DNA from 3 places in the Variovorax humicola genome. Region 3 is predicted to be linked to each of the others. Evidence: predicted binding sites of a transcription regulator. Region 3 holds the regulator's gene; each other region holds the start of a gene.
What was found. The regulator sigma-54, encoded in region 3, starts transcription at its own class of promoters, with help from an activator protein. The targets are predictions, from matches to a motif close to TGGCANGNAANCTGCTTT.

Region 1 (5,313 bases), on a different contig from region 3:
AGATACGACAGCGACGGGTGGTTGTGCCAGTACAGCAGCAGGCTGGCGAGCAGCTCGGGCCGGCGCAGGAAGGGGCTGTCCGCCGGGGTGGCGCCGCCCATCACGAAGTGGTTGCCGCCGCCGGTGCCGGTGTGGCGGCCGTCGGTCATGAACTTCTCGGCCGACAGGCGTGTTTCGAAGGCGGCGTTGTAGAGGAACTCGGTGTGGGCCACCAATTCCTTCCAGTTGTGGGCCGGGTGGATGTTGACTTCGATCACGCCGGGGTCGGGCGTCACGGCCAGCACCTTCAGGCGCGAATCGCGCGGCGGCGGATAGCCCTCCATGACGATCTTCATGCCGAGCTGCGCAGCAGTGCCTTCGACGGCAGCGACCAGGTCGAGGTAGTCCTCCAGGCGGGCCAGCGGCGGCATGAAGACGTAAAGCACGCCCGAGGCCTTGCCCAGCTTTTCGGCGGCGGGGCCGTTGGCGCGGCGTGGGTCGCGCACTTCGACGCACAGCGCGGTGCGCGTGACCCAGTGGGCCGATTCGCCGCGGCGTGGCTGGCGCGTGACGTCGGCGGCGCTGGTGCCCGCGTCCACGGGCGCGGGCTTGCCGGACCCTTGCATGCGCAGTTGCGCGGCCGTGGCAGGCGGCGTGCCGAAGGCATAGGGCACGCTGGAGAGTTCGACCGTCTGGGTCGCGCCCGGAACGGCGGCCGGCATCGTCGCCGCGCCCGAGCCCCCCGGCGCGGTCGAGGTGGCGTAGCGCGCGAGGTATTGGGCTGCGGTCGGCAGCGCGGCGCGCGGCGCCGTGGGGTCGCGGTCGACGAGATACGGGTAGTCGCCCTTGCTCGCCCACGGCTGCGAATCGAGTGGCAGGCGGTAGCCCATCGGCGAATCGCCGGGGATCAGGAACAGGCGGTCGTCGCGCAGGAACCAGGGGCCGGTCTTCCATCCGGGGCCTTCGAGCGGCGGTGCATCGTGTTCGGCACTTGCCGGCTCGATCGGCAGCATGTAGCCGATGACTGAATCGAGCTTCTGGGTGAACACGCGGCGCAGGCGCACGCGTTCCATTTCGTCCTCGAGCTTCGACTCGAACACGTCGACGTTGACCGGCAGCCGGCGCTCGCGCCACAGGTAGTAGTAGATGTCTTCGTAGCCGGGCTGGATGTAGCGCTCGGTCAGTCCGAGCTTGTGCGCCAGCACGGTGGTGAAGCGGCGCGCGTCATCGCTCGTGTAGTGGGTGGGCACGCGTTCGTCGGCGAACAGTTCGGGGTCATGCCACACTTTCTGGCCGTCCGCGCGCCAGAAGATCGACAGTGCCCAGCGCGGCAGTTGCTCGCCCGGATACCACTTGCCCTGGCCGAAATGCAGGAAGCCGCCGTCGCCGTATTCGGCGCGCAGGCGGTGCACGAGTTCAGTGGCGTAGCCGCGCTTCGTGGGGCCGAGTGCATCAGTGTTCCATTCGGCCGCGTCGCGGTCGCTGGTGGCCACATAGGTAGGCTCCCCGCCCATTGTCAGGCGCACGTCGCCGTCCACCAGGCGCTTGTCGACGGCTTCTCCCAGCTTGAGCACGTCGGCCCATTGCTCTTCGGTGTAGGGCTTGGTGACGCGCGGCGATTCGTAGATGCGCGAGACCTTCATTTCATGGCCGAAGTCGACCTCCGCATCATCGACGACGCCCTCGATGGGCGCAGCGCTCGAGGGTGTCGGCGTGCAGGCGAGTGGGATGTGGCCTTCGCCCGCCAGCAGGCCCGACGTGGCGTCGAGGCCGATCCAGCCGGCGCCCGGCAGGAACACCTCGCACCAGGCGTGCAGGTCGGTGAAATCGACCGTGGTACCGCTCGGGCCGTCGAGCGCCTTCACGTCGGGCGTGAGCTGGATCAGGTAGCCCGAGACGAAGCGCGCGGCCAGCCCGCAGTGGCGCAGCAGTTGCACCAGCAGCCAGCCCGAATCGCGGCAGGAGCCGCTGCCGTTGGTGAGCGTTTCTTCCGGCGTCTGCACGCCGGGCTCCATGCGGATCAGGTACGTGATGTCTTGCTGGACCTGCTGGTTGAGCCCGACCAGGAAGTCGATGGTGCGCTGCTCCTTGCGGTCGACCTTGGCGAGATAGGCCTCGAGCAGCGGTGTCGGCGTTTCGGTGACGAGGTAGGGCGCCAGCTCGTCGGCCTGCGATTCGGTGTACTCGAACGGGAAGTTTTCCGCTTGCGGCTCGAGAAAGAAATCAAACGGGTTGTAGACCGCCATTTCGACGACGAGGTCGACGGTAACCTTGAACTCGCGCGTCTTGGCAGGGAAGACGAGCCGTGCCTGGTAGTTGGCAAACGGGTCCTGCATCCAGTTGATGAAGTGGTCGGCGGGCTCGACCTGGAGCGAATACGAGATGACGTTGCTCCGGCAATGGGGCGCGGGCCGCAGGCGAACAACCTGGGGACCCAATTGCACGGGGCGATCGTATTTGTAGTGGGTGACGTGGTGGAGCGCGGCGTGAATAGACATGTTTTGAGGTGTCGTGAAGATGCGCCAATGGCGCACGCATACTAGCCGACAAGCAAGCAATTAATGCGCCAAAGCGCAAACGGATGGGGTGGTAAACGTGGGGAGGAAGAAACGTTGACGAGGGCCGGCGATGCATATGACGATGCCGCCCGGCGCCGCCCGTGGGCCTTCGCGGCCATGGCTGGCTCGGTGCTGGGCGCAGCACTGCAACTGCAGCAGCAGGCGCTGTGGCCGCTGCCGGCCTATGCGGCGATGTTGCTGGCGGCCATGCTTGCGTTGTGGGTCCTGGCTCGCCTGCGCCGTCGCGGCGGCCGCTCGACCGGGCTGTTGGCGCTGATGCTGGGTGTCGCGCTGGCGTTCGCTGCGGTCGGCATGCGGGCCGTGCTTTGTGCCGAAGGGGCGCTCGACCCGGCCCTTGAAGGACGCGACCTGCAAGTGATCGGCGTGGTCGCGCAGATGCCGCAACGAGGCGAAGGCGCCTTGCGCTTTCGGCTCGACGTCGAGTCGGCGCGCTGGGCCGGCAAGGATGCATCGCCCGATGCGCCCGGGCCCTCGCGATGGCCCACGAGGCTGGCGCTCGGCTGGTATGCGGAGAACACCGGCTTGTGGGCCCGCCCGGCGCGCATTGGCGGCCAGGCCCCGGTCGCGTCGGTACCGGCCGAACTGCATGCGGGCGAACGCTGGCGCATGACGGTGCGGCTGAGGGCGCCGCATGGCAACCTGAATCCGCACGGCTTCGACTACGAGTTGCTGATGTGGGAGCAGGGGGTACGTGCTGCCGGCTACGTGCGCACGGGCAGCAACGATGTCCCGCCCGAGCGGCTCGGCTCGACCTGGCAGCACCCGGTCGAACGTGCGCGCGAGGCCGTGCGCGACGCCGTCTTCGAACGGGTGGCCGACAAGCGGCTGGCGGGTGTCATCGCCGCACTGGTCACCGGTGACCAGGGTGCCATCGATCGCGCCGACTGGGATATCTTTCGTGCCACCGGCGTGGCGCACTTGATGAGCATCTCGGGCCTGCACATCACCATGTTCGCATGGCTCGCCGCGGCGCTCGTGGGTGCGCTGTGGCGACGCAGCACGCGAGGCATGCTGTGGTGGCCGTCTCCCCATGCCGCACTGGTGGGCGGTGTGCTGCTGGCCACGCTGTACGCCCTGTTCAGCGGCTGGGGCGTGCCGTCGCAGCGCACGGTGAGCATGCTCGCGACCGTGGCGCTGTTGCGCCTCACCGGCCGGCGGTGGCCGGCGCCGAATGTGTGGCTGGGCACTTGCACCGTGGTGGTGGCACTCGACCCGTGGGCCTTGATGCAGGCCGGCTTCTGGCTCAGCTTCGTCGCCGTCGGCGTGCTGTTCGCGACCGATTCGGGCGAGTCGCCGGCCGGCAGGACGAGTCTTGTGGCGCGGTTGCTCCGAATGCTTCGCGAGCAATGGGTGGTCACGCTGGCGCTCGCGCCGCTCACCCTGCTGCTGTTCCAGCAGGTTTCGCTGGTGGGCCTGCTGGCCAACGTGCTGGCGATTCCGTGGGTCACGCTGGTGGTGACGCCGCTGGCAATGCTGGGCGTGGCGATCCCGCCTTCATGGGATTTGGCAGCCTGGGCCGTACAAGTTCTTGCCTGGTTCCTGCAATGGCTGGCGGGCTGGCCCCTCGCCACCATTTCCACCGGGGCGCCACCGGCATGGCTGGCGCTCTGCGGTGTAGCGGGCGGGGTACTTCTCGCCATGAGGCTGCCGCTGGCGCTTCGGGCGCTCGGTCTGCCGCTCCTGTTGTCTGCGCTGCTCTGGCAGCCGGCACGTCCCGCGGCTGGCGAGTTCGATCTGCTGGCTGCCGACATCGGCCAGGGCAATGCCGTGCTGGTACGCACCGCGCACCATGCCTTGCTGTATGACACCGGCCCCCGCTACAGCCTCGAAAGCGACGCTGGCCTTCGGGTGCTGGTGCCTTTGCTGCGCGCGCTGGACGTACGGCTTGACACCCTGGTGCTCAGCCACCGGGACGCCGACCACACCGGCGGCGCACCGGCCGTGCTGGCGATGCAGCCCCAGGCCGGCCTGCGCAGTTCGATCGAGGACACCCATCCCTTGCAGGACTTGCGCCAATCGGACAGGTGCGTGGCAGGCCAGCAGTGGGAGTGGGATGGCGTACGCTTCGATTTCCTGCACCCGGTCGCGAGCGACTACGAGACCGCCGCCAAGCCCAACGCGATCTCATGCGTGCTGCGCATCGGCAACGGCCGCGCCAGTGCCTTGCTGGCTGGCGACATCGAGCGCAATCAGGAAAGCGCGCTCGTCCAGCGCGAACCCGGGCTTCGGGTCGACCTGTTGTTGGCCCCGCACCACGGAAGCAAGACCTCCTCGAGCGCGCTGCTGCTCGACACCCTGAAACCCGGCATCGTGTTCGTGCAGGCGGGCTACCGCAATCGCTTCGGCCATCCGGCCGAGGAGGTGAGGAAGCGATACGAGGCGCGTGGCATTCCGGTGGTCGACTCGCCCCACTGCGGCGCCGTCGGCTGGCAAAGTGTTTCACCAAAGGAGTGGAAGTGCGAGCGCACGGCCGCGCGACGCTATTGGCAACACCAGCAGTAGCCGTTGAGTGCGAAATCGGGCTCAACCAGGGGGTCATTTGGCCTTGAACTTGCTAAGCTATGGCGAAGGAGATTGGTCGCTCTATGCACAAATTTGACGAGATGTACGAGTCGCAGCCTTACGCGGGCGCCGCGATCCGAAGCCACTACCAGCGCTACGACCAATGGCTGGCGAGGCAACCGGGTGAATTGATGCGCTCGCGGCGCGAAGAGGCGGAGATGATTTTTCGCCGTGTCGGCATCACCTTTGCGGT
Region 2 (5,313 bases), on a different contig from region 3:
CGGGGCGCAGCGCGACCTTGAAGCGGCGCTGGTAGGCCTCGATGAAGTCGAGCGGGTTGCCGGTGGCCGTTTCGACGACCTGGCCGTCGGTGACGACCTCGGTGCGGGCCTCGGCGCCGAAGCCGCTGGCGCGGATCAGCGTGCGGGCCGGCAGGCCGATGAAGCTGTAGCGGCCGAAGCGCTCGCCGCCGACGACGGATTCGAGCAGGAAGCTGAACTTGCCGCCGTCCTTGGTGTGTGCCAGCTTGAGATAGAGCGAGAGCGGGGTTTCGAGGTCGGCAAAGGCCTCGATCATCAGCGGGATGCGGTTGTAACCCTGGGCGCTGAGGCTTTTGAATTCGAGTTCGGTGATCACGGGATGTCCTCCGTCTGCCGGCCGGCGCTTCGGTGGCCGGCGGCGTTGTCATTCATGGATGGCCCTGAGTCCAGGAATACTGATCAGGCGCCGCGGGCGCACGGCGTGCGCCGTGCAATCAACGAGACAGCGACGACGGGCGACGCCAGGGCCAGGCTCCCCGGCTGCCTTGACCTGTCTGGATGACGTGATGAATGAACATGGAGCGGCGAGTTTAGCCGAGCGAGAATGCGCGTACAAAAAGATACATTCAGGCTCTCGTTCGTTCGCACCCAAAGGAGATCCATGTTCCAGACTGCCATCCGGCGATCACTTCGTTCGGCGCTGATCGCATTGGCTTCGCTCGGCGCCCTGGGCGCTTCGGCCGCCGCCATCGACGTGGCGGGCGTCAAGCTGGACGACGGCATCGAACTGCGCGGCAGCAAGCTGCAACTCAACGGCGCGGGCATTCGCTACAAGACCATCCTGAAGGTCTACACGGCCGGGCTCTACCTCGGAAACAAGGTGGGAACCACCGAGGAGGTGCTCGCCGCCGCGGGCCCCAAGCGCCTGACGATCACCCTGCTGCGCGACATCGACGCCAACGAATTCGGCAAGCTGTTCCTCCGCGGCGTCGAGGACAACTCGCCGCGCAACGAGTTCGGCCAACTCGTGCCCGGCCTGCTGCGCATGGGCCAGCTGTTCGCCGACCAGAAGCAGTTGAAGGCCGGCGATACCTTCACGGTCGACTGGGTGCCCGGCACAGGCACGGTGATCACCGTCAAGGGCGCGGTGCAGGGCGAATCCATCAAGGAACAGGCGTTCTTCAACGCCTTGCTGCGAATCTGGCTCGGCCCGAACCCGGCCGACTGGAAACTCAAGGACGCTCTTCTGGGCAAGCCGACCTGAGTTCGGCCAGGCTGTCGACGAAGGCGTCGGCATCGACGTACTTGATTGGCTCGCCGTGGTTGTAGCCGTAGGTGACGAGGACGACCGGGCAACCGGCCGCCCGGGCGGCCTGCGCGTCGTTGCTGGAGTCGCCGACCATGAGCGTTCGCGCGGGTGAGGTGCCGAGTGCCTCGCAGGTTTTCAGCAAGGGCAGCGGATCGGGCTTCTTGCGCTCGAAGGCGTCGCCGCCGAATACGAATTCGAAGTAGCCGTCGAGTCCCTTGGCCGCGAGCAGCGGCTTGGCGAAGTCGTTCGGCTTGTTGGTGAGGCATGCCAGTCGGATGCCTTTTGCGCGCATGGCCTCCAGGCCTTCGACCACCCCCGGATAGACAGCCGAGTGCTGGCCGTTGATGGCGAGATAGTGGCGCGTGTAGTGCCGCCAGGCCGCGTCGCACAGGGCTTCGTCGGCATCGCTGCCGCGCACGTGGCACAAGGTCGAGCGGATCAGGTGCTCTGAACCCTTTCCGACCATGGATTCGACGTCCTTGGCGGTGACGTGCGATAGCGACAGGTCGTCGAGCATGAGATTGAGCGCAACAACGAAGTCGCCGATCGTATCGACCATCGTGCCGTCGAGGTCGACGATGGCTGCGTCGAAGGTGGAAAGGTCGAAGCTGAAAGAGTTCAAAACAATCGAATAGGGTTCTCGAACATCCGCCATGGGAGCCCATCCCCCAGAAGGCCGGGTGAAAAAGATTATCGACTCTCACCTGGGATGAAACATCCCAGAAGCGCCTGCGCCCCTCCCCCTCGAGCCCCCTCGAGCGGGCGCAACCGGCGGCCTGGCAAAGCCGGTTCCGCGGGTGCCCCGAACGGACTTCGCCATGCTCGTCCTTTGCGTGCGCGATTCCGCCCCACCGATGTCCGAATGTCCCTGGCTCAGGTCCAGTGCGCACCAAAGTGCGACTGTCGCACCACGAGTAAGCCAAATAGGCACCAATATTGCTTTCTTCGTCCTGCGAATGCCGATCGGAGGTCGGCAATGCACCACTCAAAAGCAATATCGGTACGAAACATTTCATGGATGCACTACATCGGGGCGCTGACGCGTTGTTCATTCTTCTCGGCGCCATCATGGTCCTGGCCATGCACGCGGGATTTGCCTTTCTGGAGCTCGGGACGGTCCGCAAGAAGAACCAGGTCAATGCGCTGGTGAAGATCCTGGTCGATTTTTCGGTGTCGACGGTCGTCTATTTTCTTGTCGGCTATGGGGTGGCCTACGGAGCGCACTTTTTTATCGGCGCCGACGAACTGGCGCAGCAAAACGGCTATGAGCTGGTGAAGTTTTTCTTCCTCCTGACCTTTGCCGCCGCGATCCCCGCCATCATTTCAGGCGGCATCGCGGAACGTGCGAAGTTCTGGCCGCAGCTCATCGCGACGGCGGTCATCGTCGGACTCGTCTACCCCTTGTACGAAGGCATCGCCTGGAACAAGGCGCTGGGCATCCAGGCCTGGATCGAATCAACGACCGGGCACGCGTTCCACGACTTCGCGGGCTCGGTGGTGGTGCATGCGGTGGGCGGATGGCTGGCGCTGCCGGCGGTCTTGCTGCTGGGCGCGCGCCGCAACCGGTATCGCGGCGACGGATCGCTCAGTGCGCATCCACCGTCGAACATCCCCTTCCTGGCCCTTGGCGCGTGGGTGCTGTGCGTGGGCTGGTTCGGCTTCAACGTCATGAGTGCGCAGAGCATCGACAAGATCTCCGGTCTGGTGGCGGTCAACTCGCTGATGGCGATGGTGGGCGGCACGCTGGTGGCGCTCGCGCTCGGCAAGAATGATCCGGGCTTCGTCTACAACGGACCGTTGGCGGGGCTGGTCGCGGTCTGCGCCGGCTCCGACCTGATGCACCCGCTGGGCGCCCTCGTTGTCGGCGGCGTGGCGGGCGCGATCTTCGTCTACATGTTCACCCTCACGCAGAACAAATGGAAGGTCGACGACGTGCTCGGCGTCTGGCCCTTGCACGGACTGTGCGGCACCTGGGGCGGCATCGCGGCTGGCATCTTCGGCCAGCGGGCGCTGGGCGGGATCGGCGGCGTCAGCCTGATGGCGCAGTTCATCGGCGTGGTGATCGGTGTCGTATGGGCCTTCACGGCGGGGGCGGTGGTCTACGGCGCGCTCAAGCGCACGATGGGCTTGAGGCTGTCGCAGGAAGAGGAATACGACGGCGCCGACCTGTCGATCCACCACATCACGGCCACACCGGAGCGCGAAGCCAACTGGTGACCGAGCCGCCTCAAGACCCCCGATACGTCGAGCAACTCCAGCCGGAGCACAGCATCGGCACGTGGTAGTGCTGCTTCGCGTCGAAGATCGAGAAGCGCACCGGCACGGTGTCGAGGAACGGGGCCTCGGACAGGTTCGCACCGGGTCGCTGGAAGAAGTCGCCGACGTAGAACAGCAGTTCGTACTGCCCGACCTTGGCGTCCGCGGGGGCCAGCACGGGCGCATCGGTGCGGCCGTCCTTGTTGGTGGTGATGGTCTTGATGAGCTTCCAGCTGGTGCCGTCGAAGGCCGAGAAGTCGATGCGGACGCCCGCCGCGGGACGACCGCTGGAGCTGTCGAGAACGTGTGTCGAGATGCCTGCCATGGTGAGGTTCCTGGTGAAGATGAAGAAGACGATTCGCCGGGTCAGCTGCCCCGGTAGTACGAGTAGCTCCAGGGCGTGAACAGGATCGCGAGATGGATCCGGTCCTGCGGATTGCGCACGACGAAGCGCAGCGGCACGGTCGACAGGAAGGTGGGCTTGGGCAGCGGCGTGTCGAGCCGCGAAAAGTATTCGTCGATGTGCAGCAGCACCTCGTAGCGGCCGGCCTTGTAGGTGCTCTCGAGCAGCAGCGGGTCGGTCGGGCGGCCGTTCGGCGAGGTCTGGATCGACTTGATCGGCCTGTAGGCGCCGTTCTCGAGCACGGACAGGTCGACTTTCATGGCGGCACCGGGCGTCCCATGGAAGATGTCGATGGCGTGCATCGTGAGGCGCGGGCTCAATTCGGCCTGCGACACCGGCGCGGTGGTGAGGCCCGCCGGCATGGCGGGCGCATCTGCGGCGTGCGCGTTGCCGGCGCTGGCCAGTTGCAGGCCGAGGCCACCCAGCGCCAGGCTGGTGGGGAGGAAGGAGCGGCGGCTCAGGGGCTTGTCGATCATGTCGTGGCTTTCAGGGGTGAACGATCGGTTTCGGGGACGCGGAACAGTGCGGCCAGGCGGCGCCGCGTGATCAGGCCGATTTGCCGCAGCGCCTCTTCGCGCTCGGCGTCGGAGTCCCGATGAATGCGCATGCGCAGGGCGTCGAAGATGCCGGCACGCGTATGGCCGAGCACCGCGATGATGAAAGGGAAGCCATGCCGCTGCGCGTAGGCAGCGTTGAGCCCGCGCAATTCGACGAACTGCTCGTGGCTCAGGCTGTCGAGGCCGCGCTGTTCGAAGGTCGAATGCCCGGTCATCGTGCCGGCCTGGGCTTCCTTGCCGGCCAGTTCGGGATGGCCGCGCAGGAAGGCGAGTTGCTTGGGCAGCGGCGCGGCGCGCACGGCATCCATCATGGCGCGATGCAGCGCCTCTTCCGTGGCGAAGGGACGCACGGCCCACGCCGCTTCGGCGACCCAGGGCGCATGCTCGAACAGGTCGCCCAGGGTGTCGACGAACGTGTCGTGGTCCATCGCAGTGACGGCCGCGAGCGTGAGATTTGAAGTCATCGTTTGAATCACTTTCCAGATTGCTTGGTGAAGCGCGGAACGAACAGGAGGATCAGCAGGGTCGCGCACACCTCGACGGCGGCCACGATCAGCAGGCCCGGGGCGAGGCCACCGGTCTGCGTCTTGACGAAGCCGAGCATGGCCGGTGCGCCGAAGCCCGCGAGGTTGGCGATGGAGTTGATGAGCGCGACGCCGCCGGCCGCCGCGGCACCCGCGAGGAAGCGGCCGGGCAGTTGCCAGAACACCGGGATGGCGCTCATGGTGCCGATGATGGCGACCGTCTGCGCAACGAGCGCCAGCACGGGGCTCACCTGGATGAACAACGACGTGAGCAGCAGGCCGAGC
Region 3 (5,313 bases):
CCGGCTGGGCACGACCGCGCCGCTGCGGCGCGCATAGCCAACGCTCAAGTCGAGGTTCCGCGCGTCCGTGGCGGTGTATGTGAGCACACCGTAGTACGACCGAAAGAACGTCGCGGCGCCGCCCAGGTCCGTCGCACCGACGGCTGCATTCCAACGATGCGCTTTGTCGAGCGGCGTGCCGGCCTTGAAGTTGAACGAAAGGTCGCGAATGCCGCAGGGTTCGGCATAGCAGTTGGTGTTGAGCGTATTCGCGGCCATGCGGCCGGAGATCTCGAGGTTGGGCAGCACCCCGAAGCCAGCCACGAAGTTGTGGCCGCTCGTGCCGTAGCGACCTGCGGACGGCGCACCGGCGACCTGGCTCTCGTAGGCGAGACCCATCGTGCCGCGGCGCAGGAGTTGGGCCGTCGGCGTGACCGACAAGCCCGTGAAGCCTGCACCGCTCAGCGTCGTGTCATGTTGCGCGAGGGCCGACTGCGCGGCCAGGGCCAGCAGGGCCAGGCCCGCGCCCACTTGGTATTCCCGTCCCATTGATTTTCTTGAATCGGTAAGTCAAAACGCGCCCGCCAGACACGGCGGAGCAAAGGGCAGTCTTTCGACTGCTCTTTTGCGCCCGCTTGCGCCTCTTGGCTTAGCCGCCCGAAGTGCCTGTGCCGCCGGTAGCACCGCTCGCCGGCAGTGGCAGTGCGTCGCCTGCGGCCTTCACGGGCGTCAGGACCGAGGCCTTGACCGAACCGTCAGTGTTTTGCAATACCGCTGCGGAATTGCCGAGGACCTTGTCGAGGTCCGAACCGATGACGAAGCTCTGAGCGTCGAAGTTCCGCGTGCGCGCGGGCTGCAAGATGGCATCGGCTTCAGCTTCCGTCTTGCCGTTGGCCATGAGCTGAGCCTTCATGACGTCGAGCACCGTTGCGCGATAGCTGGGAGCGGCTGCCGCCACGTTGCTGGCAAACGTGCCATCCTTGCCAATCTTGGCCAAGAATTCGCCCATGGCCATCGAGGCAGCGCCGGTAGCCGAAGCCGCCAGCATGACTTCGACCATCATGTCGGTCATTGGCGTGAAGTTGGCAACCGTGCCGGCGAACAGAGCTCCGCGATACGACAGCGCTCCGAGCGTCGCCGTGCCAACGCACGGATAGGCAAGTACGGCCGCATTGGTGATATAGCCGCCAAGGCCGGTGGTCGCGCCGGTCAGCGTCGCGCCGTTGGCGCAGGTCATCGAAACGGCTGCGCCGACGAGCATCGGCGGACCGCCCGCAGTCCCCGTGACCGTCGTGCCACCGCTACCCGATGGAAGTGGCAGAAAGCCTCCGCCTGCGCCACCCCCGCCGCCGCAGGCAGCAAGGCTCGCCAGCGCAACAGCGCATGCAAGAAGTTTGACGCCGATCGGTTTCGCAAGATTTTTCATCAGAGATTTAAGTAGAAAACGCCGCAGCGCGTTGGTGAGGGACCGCACATGCCACTGCACCGAAGAAGGTGCGGTGCGATCAGCTGATTGTTTTGTGGCCGCCAGGGGCGCCGAGCTTCAGCAGCATGTCGAAGCGAATTTTATGAAACGAAGCAGAAATCGCTCGTGCGAATAGTCACAGTTCGCCACAGATGAGTGTTAACAACAGTCAATACACTATAGTTAACAACAGTTAACGTTTTTGATGTTGCGATGAAATATGACCTGTGCGCAACTGCTCACACGAACTCGTGACTTGGTGGAGCGCCGATCAGGCCGGATGGTCAGGGCCGCGGTGGCGCGTGCCCACATATAGGCGAGCGTGCGGCGAACGCCGGCGAGTCGCCCTAGATGCTGGCCGCCTATGAGCCGGTGAAGCAGCAGGACAGCGCAGTGGCCACGATGTTTCTCGCAGCCCAGGGCGATAAATGGCTTTCAGCTGGGAAGCTGGTTCGCCGCCCCCCGGGGCAAAGTGAAATTCGGAATGTGATGCGCAGATTCCGTTCGAGAGCATGCTTGCCACGAGAACGACCCCTACCACGCGAAATTCGCTCTCTGGATCTTGTTCTGCGGGGCCGGCGAGAACGCCGGCTACATCGCCGTGGAAGTCGCGCGCCTTTAGCTGGTGCCGTAGTTCATGGAAGCGCTGGCCATCAACCGCAAGATGCACATGGCGCGCTGGAACCCGGCCGGCGCCGATGCGCCGCCACGCGGCACCGCCCCCATCATTGCCGACCCGCGCGCAGCTTCTCGTAGATCGCCTGAATGTGGTTGCGCACGTGGCCTACTCGCCACGTCCGCGAAACGACGCCTGACTAAAGCCCTAAAGCGCCTTGCGCAAATTCGCAGGCGCAATCCGCAGCGCCTCGCGGTACTTGGCCACGGTGCGCCGCGCGCACTCGATACCCTGCTCTTTCAGCATGTCGGAGATCTGGCTGTCCGACAGCGGCTTCTTGATGTTCTCGCTGGACACGAACTGCTTGATCAGCGCCCGCACCGCCGTGCTCGACGCATTGCCGCCGGTCTCCGTGCCCAGAGCCGAGCCGAAGAAGTACTTGAGTTCCACCGTGCCGTAGGGCGTCGCCATGTATTTCGCGGTTGTCACGCGGCTGATGGTCGATTCGTGCAGGCCGAGTTCGTCGGCGATCTCGCGCAGCACCAGCGGGCGCATGGCCAGTTCGCCGTGCACGAAGAAGTTCTTCTGCCGCTCGACGATGGCGTTGCTGACGCGCAGGATGGTGTCGAATCGCTGCTGGATGTTCTTGATGAACCAGCGCGCCTCCTGCAGCCGCTGCGACAGCGCCTGACTGCCCTCGCCCTTGTGCGCCTTCAGCGCGCCGGCGTAGATGTCGTGCACGCGCAGCCGGGGCATCACGTCGGGATTGAGCATGACGCGGAACCTGAGCGTGGCGCCGCGACCGGTGCGGGTGACGATCACGTCGGGCACGACCACATTGCGCTCCACGTCCACGAAACGTCGGCCCGGCTTGGGTTCCAGCCGCGCGATGAGCTGCATCGCGGCGCGCACCAGATCTTCGCTGCTGCGCGTGAGTGCGGCCAGGCGCCTGAAGTCGCGGCGCGCGAGCAGGTCCATCGGCAGCTTGCACATGGCGATGGCGACATTGCGGATTTGTGCCTCGTCTTCGGATTCATCGGCACGGGCCAGCGCGCGCAGCTGGATGGCCAGGCATTCGCCGAGGTCGCGCGCACCCACGCCGACCGGCTCCAGGCTTTGCAGCAGGCCCAGCGCCATCTGGAAACGGTGCACCAGGTCGTCGAACTGGTCGTTGTCGTCGCCGGCCAGGCCCGAGGCCAGCGCGGGAAGCGAGTCCTCGAGGTAGCCGTCGTCGTTGAGCGACTCGATAAGAAAGCTCAGCGCGGCGCGGTCGGTTTCGCCGAGGCGCAGGCTGAGCGCCTGGCGGTGCAGGAAGGTCTGCAGCGACTCCTGGCTGCGCGCCAGTTCGGTGGCGTCGGCGCGTTCGTCGTCGCCGAGGTTGTTGGCGCGCGCGGGCGCGTCGCCACCCCATTCGCTGTCGTCGGGCAGCATGTCGACGGTGCCGTCACCGCCCCAGTCGGGCTCGACATCGGAGAGGCCGTCCGCGGACGTGTCGGCGGCCAAGGTGTCTGCGTCGTTCGAGGCGGAGGCGGCGACCGGGCCGTCGGCGCCATTGGCAGTGGAGGGGGCCGCAAAGTCATCGTCGCGCGGCGATGGCGCGTCGGAGGTTTCGAGCCCGAATTCCTCGCGCACGGCTTCTTCGGCGGTGCGCTCGAGGAACGGGTTGTCGTCGAGCATCTGCTCGACTTCCTGGCTCAGTTCGAGCGTCGACAGTTGAAGCAGCCGGATCGACTGCTGCAATTGGGGCGTCAGCGCCAGGTGCTGCGATACGCGCAGCGAAAGGCCTTGCTTCATGCCCAGGCCCCTACATTCTGAAATGCTCGCCCAGGTACACCCTGCGTACCTCGGCGTTGTCGACGATCTCCGAAGGCGTGCCTTGTGCCAGCACATGCCCGTCGCTGATGATGAAAGCGTGGTCGCAGATGCCCAGCGTCTCACGCACGTTGTGGTCGGTGATAAGCACGCCGATACCGCGGCTCTTCAAAAAACCGATGATTCGCTGGATCTCGATCACGGCAATCGGGTCGATCCCGGCGAAAGGCTCGTCCAGCAGGATGAAGCGCGGCTGCGTGGCCAGTGCGCGCGCGATTTCGACGCGGCGCCGTTCGCCGCCCGACAGCGCCAGCGCCGGGGAATCGCGCAGATGTTCGACGCGCAGGTCGGTCAGCAGTTCGGTCAGGCGCTCGTCGATGCGAGCCTCGCCGAGCGGCACGCGATTGCCCTTGGCATCGGTCTCGAACTGCAACTCGAGCACGGCGCGCACGTTCTGCTCGACCGTGAGCTTGCGAAAGATCGATGCTTCCTGCGGCAGGTACGACAGGCCCATGCGCGCGCGACGGTGGATCGGCATGTGGGCGATCGGCTCGCCGTCGATGGTGATGTCGCCGGCATCGGCGCGCACAAGGCCCACGATCATGTAGAACGACGTGGTCTTGCCGGCGCCGTTGGGGCCGAGCAGGCCGACCACTTCGCCTTTCTGCACGCCGAGGGACACATCCTTGACCACCATGCGGCTGCCGTAGGTTTTTTGCAAGCCGGATGCTTCGAGGCGGCTGCCATTGCCGGCGAGCGCCGTCACCGTGCCACCGCCGGGCCCAGGCGCAGGCTTGCCGGAGGTGTCGATCATGGCGTTGTCGTTGCGCATCACGGGCGCGCTTCCCCACCGAGCGTGGTGCTGGAGCGCAGGCCTGAACCCGGGGCCGGCGCCGGGGGCGTTGGCGCAGCGGCGGCCCTCGGGCTGCCGGGCGCAGCCGAGGCGGGGGGGCGCGGGGTGAGCACGGCTCGCACGCGCGCACCCTTTTGGCCGGAGGCAACGGCCGCATCGGGCGGCACGGTGCCGCCATTGACGGTGAAGGTGTCGTTGCTCTGGTCGTACACGATCAGCGGGCCGCTGCTCTCGTCATTGACCTTGCTGCCGATGAGCCGCCGCATCACGGCATGGCCGACGAACTTGACGTTGTCGGCGCGGCTGTCGTATTCGATGCGGTCGGATTCGCCCTCGATCCACTCGTCGCCGCCCGGGGCATCGCGGCGCTGCTTGAAGTAGGCCAGCTTGCCCGGCGCGGCGGTGACCACACCGTACTGGTAGCCCTCGGGGTCTTGCCGCACGTCGATGCGCGCGCCGCGAATGATGATGGTGCCCTTGGTGACGACCACTGCACCAGTGAAGACGCTGGTCTGCTTGAGGTCGTCGTAGCGCATCGAGTCGGACTCGATGTTCATCGGCTTCGCGCGGTCGGCCTTTTCGGCGTGC

Region 1: WKW80_RS08875 (transglutaminase family protein) is a predicted target of sigma-54. The motif match lies at 2,531-2,548, and genes of this name have one in related genera.
Region 2: WKW80_RS22650 (ammonium transporter) is a predicted target of sigma-54. The motif match lies at 2,214-2,231, and genes of this name have one in related genera.

Annotation. Positions count from the first base shown of each region.
Region 1 covers NZ_JBBKZV010000004.1:27,249-32,561, reverse strand. Annotated here, with positions in the region: gene WKW80_RS08875 (transglutaminase family protein) at 1-2,477, opposite strand, end outside; gene WKW80_RS08870 (DNA internalization-related competence protein ComEC/Rec2) at 2,655-5,060, shown strand; gene WKW80_RS08865 (circularly permuted type 2 ATP-grasp protein) at 5,144-5,313, shown strand, end outside.
Region 2 covers NZ_JBBKZV010000016.1:117,125-122,437, reverse strand. Annotated here, with positions in the region: gene trpE (anthranilate synthase component I) at 1-355, opposite strand, end outside; gene WKW80_RS22660 (chalcone isomerase family protein) at 641-1,243, shown strand; gene WKW80_RS22655 (phosphoglycolate phosphatase) at 1,212-1,943, opposite strand; gene WKW80_RS22650 (ammonium transporter) at 2,303-3,505, shown strand; gene uraH (hydroxyisourate hydrolase) at 3,516-3,869, opposite strand; gene WKW80_RS22640 (hydroxyisourate hydrolase) at 3,911-4,423, opposite strand; gene uraD (2-oxo-4-hydroxy-4-carboxy-5-ureidoimidazoline decarboxylase) at 4,420-4,968, opposite strand; gene WKW80_RS22630 (MFS transporter) at 4,977-5,313, opposite strand, start outside.
Region 3 covers NZ_JBBKZV010000024.1:55,479-60,791, forward strand. Annotated here, with positions in the region: gene WKW80_RS27085 (YjbH domain-containing protein) at 1-528, opposite strand, end outside; gene WKW80_RS27090 (hypothetical protein) at 629-1,453, opposite strand; gene rpoN (RNA polymerase factor sigma-54) at 2,268-3,854, opposite strand; gene lptB (LPS export ABC transporter ATP-binding protein) at 3,865-4,704, opposite strand; gene lptA (lipopolysaccharide transport periplasmic protein LptA) at 4,704-5,313, opposite strand, start outside.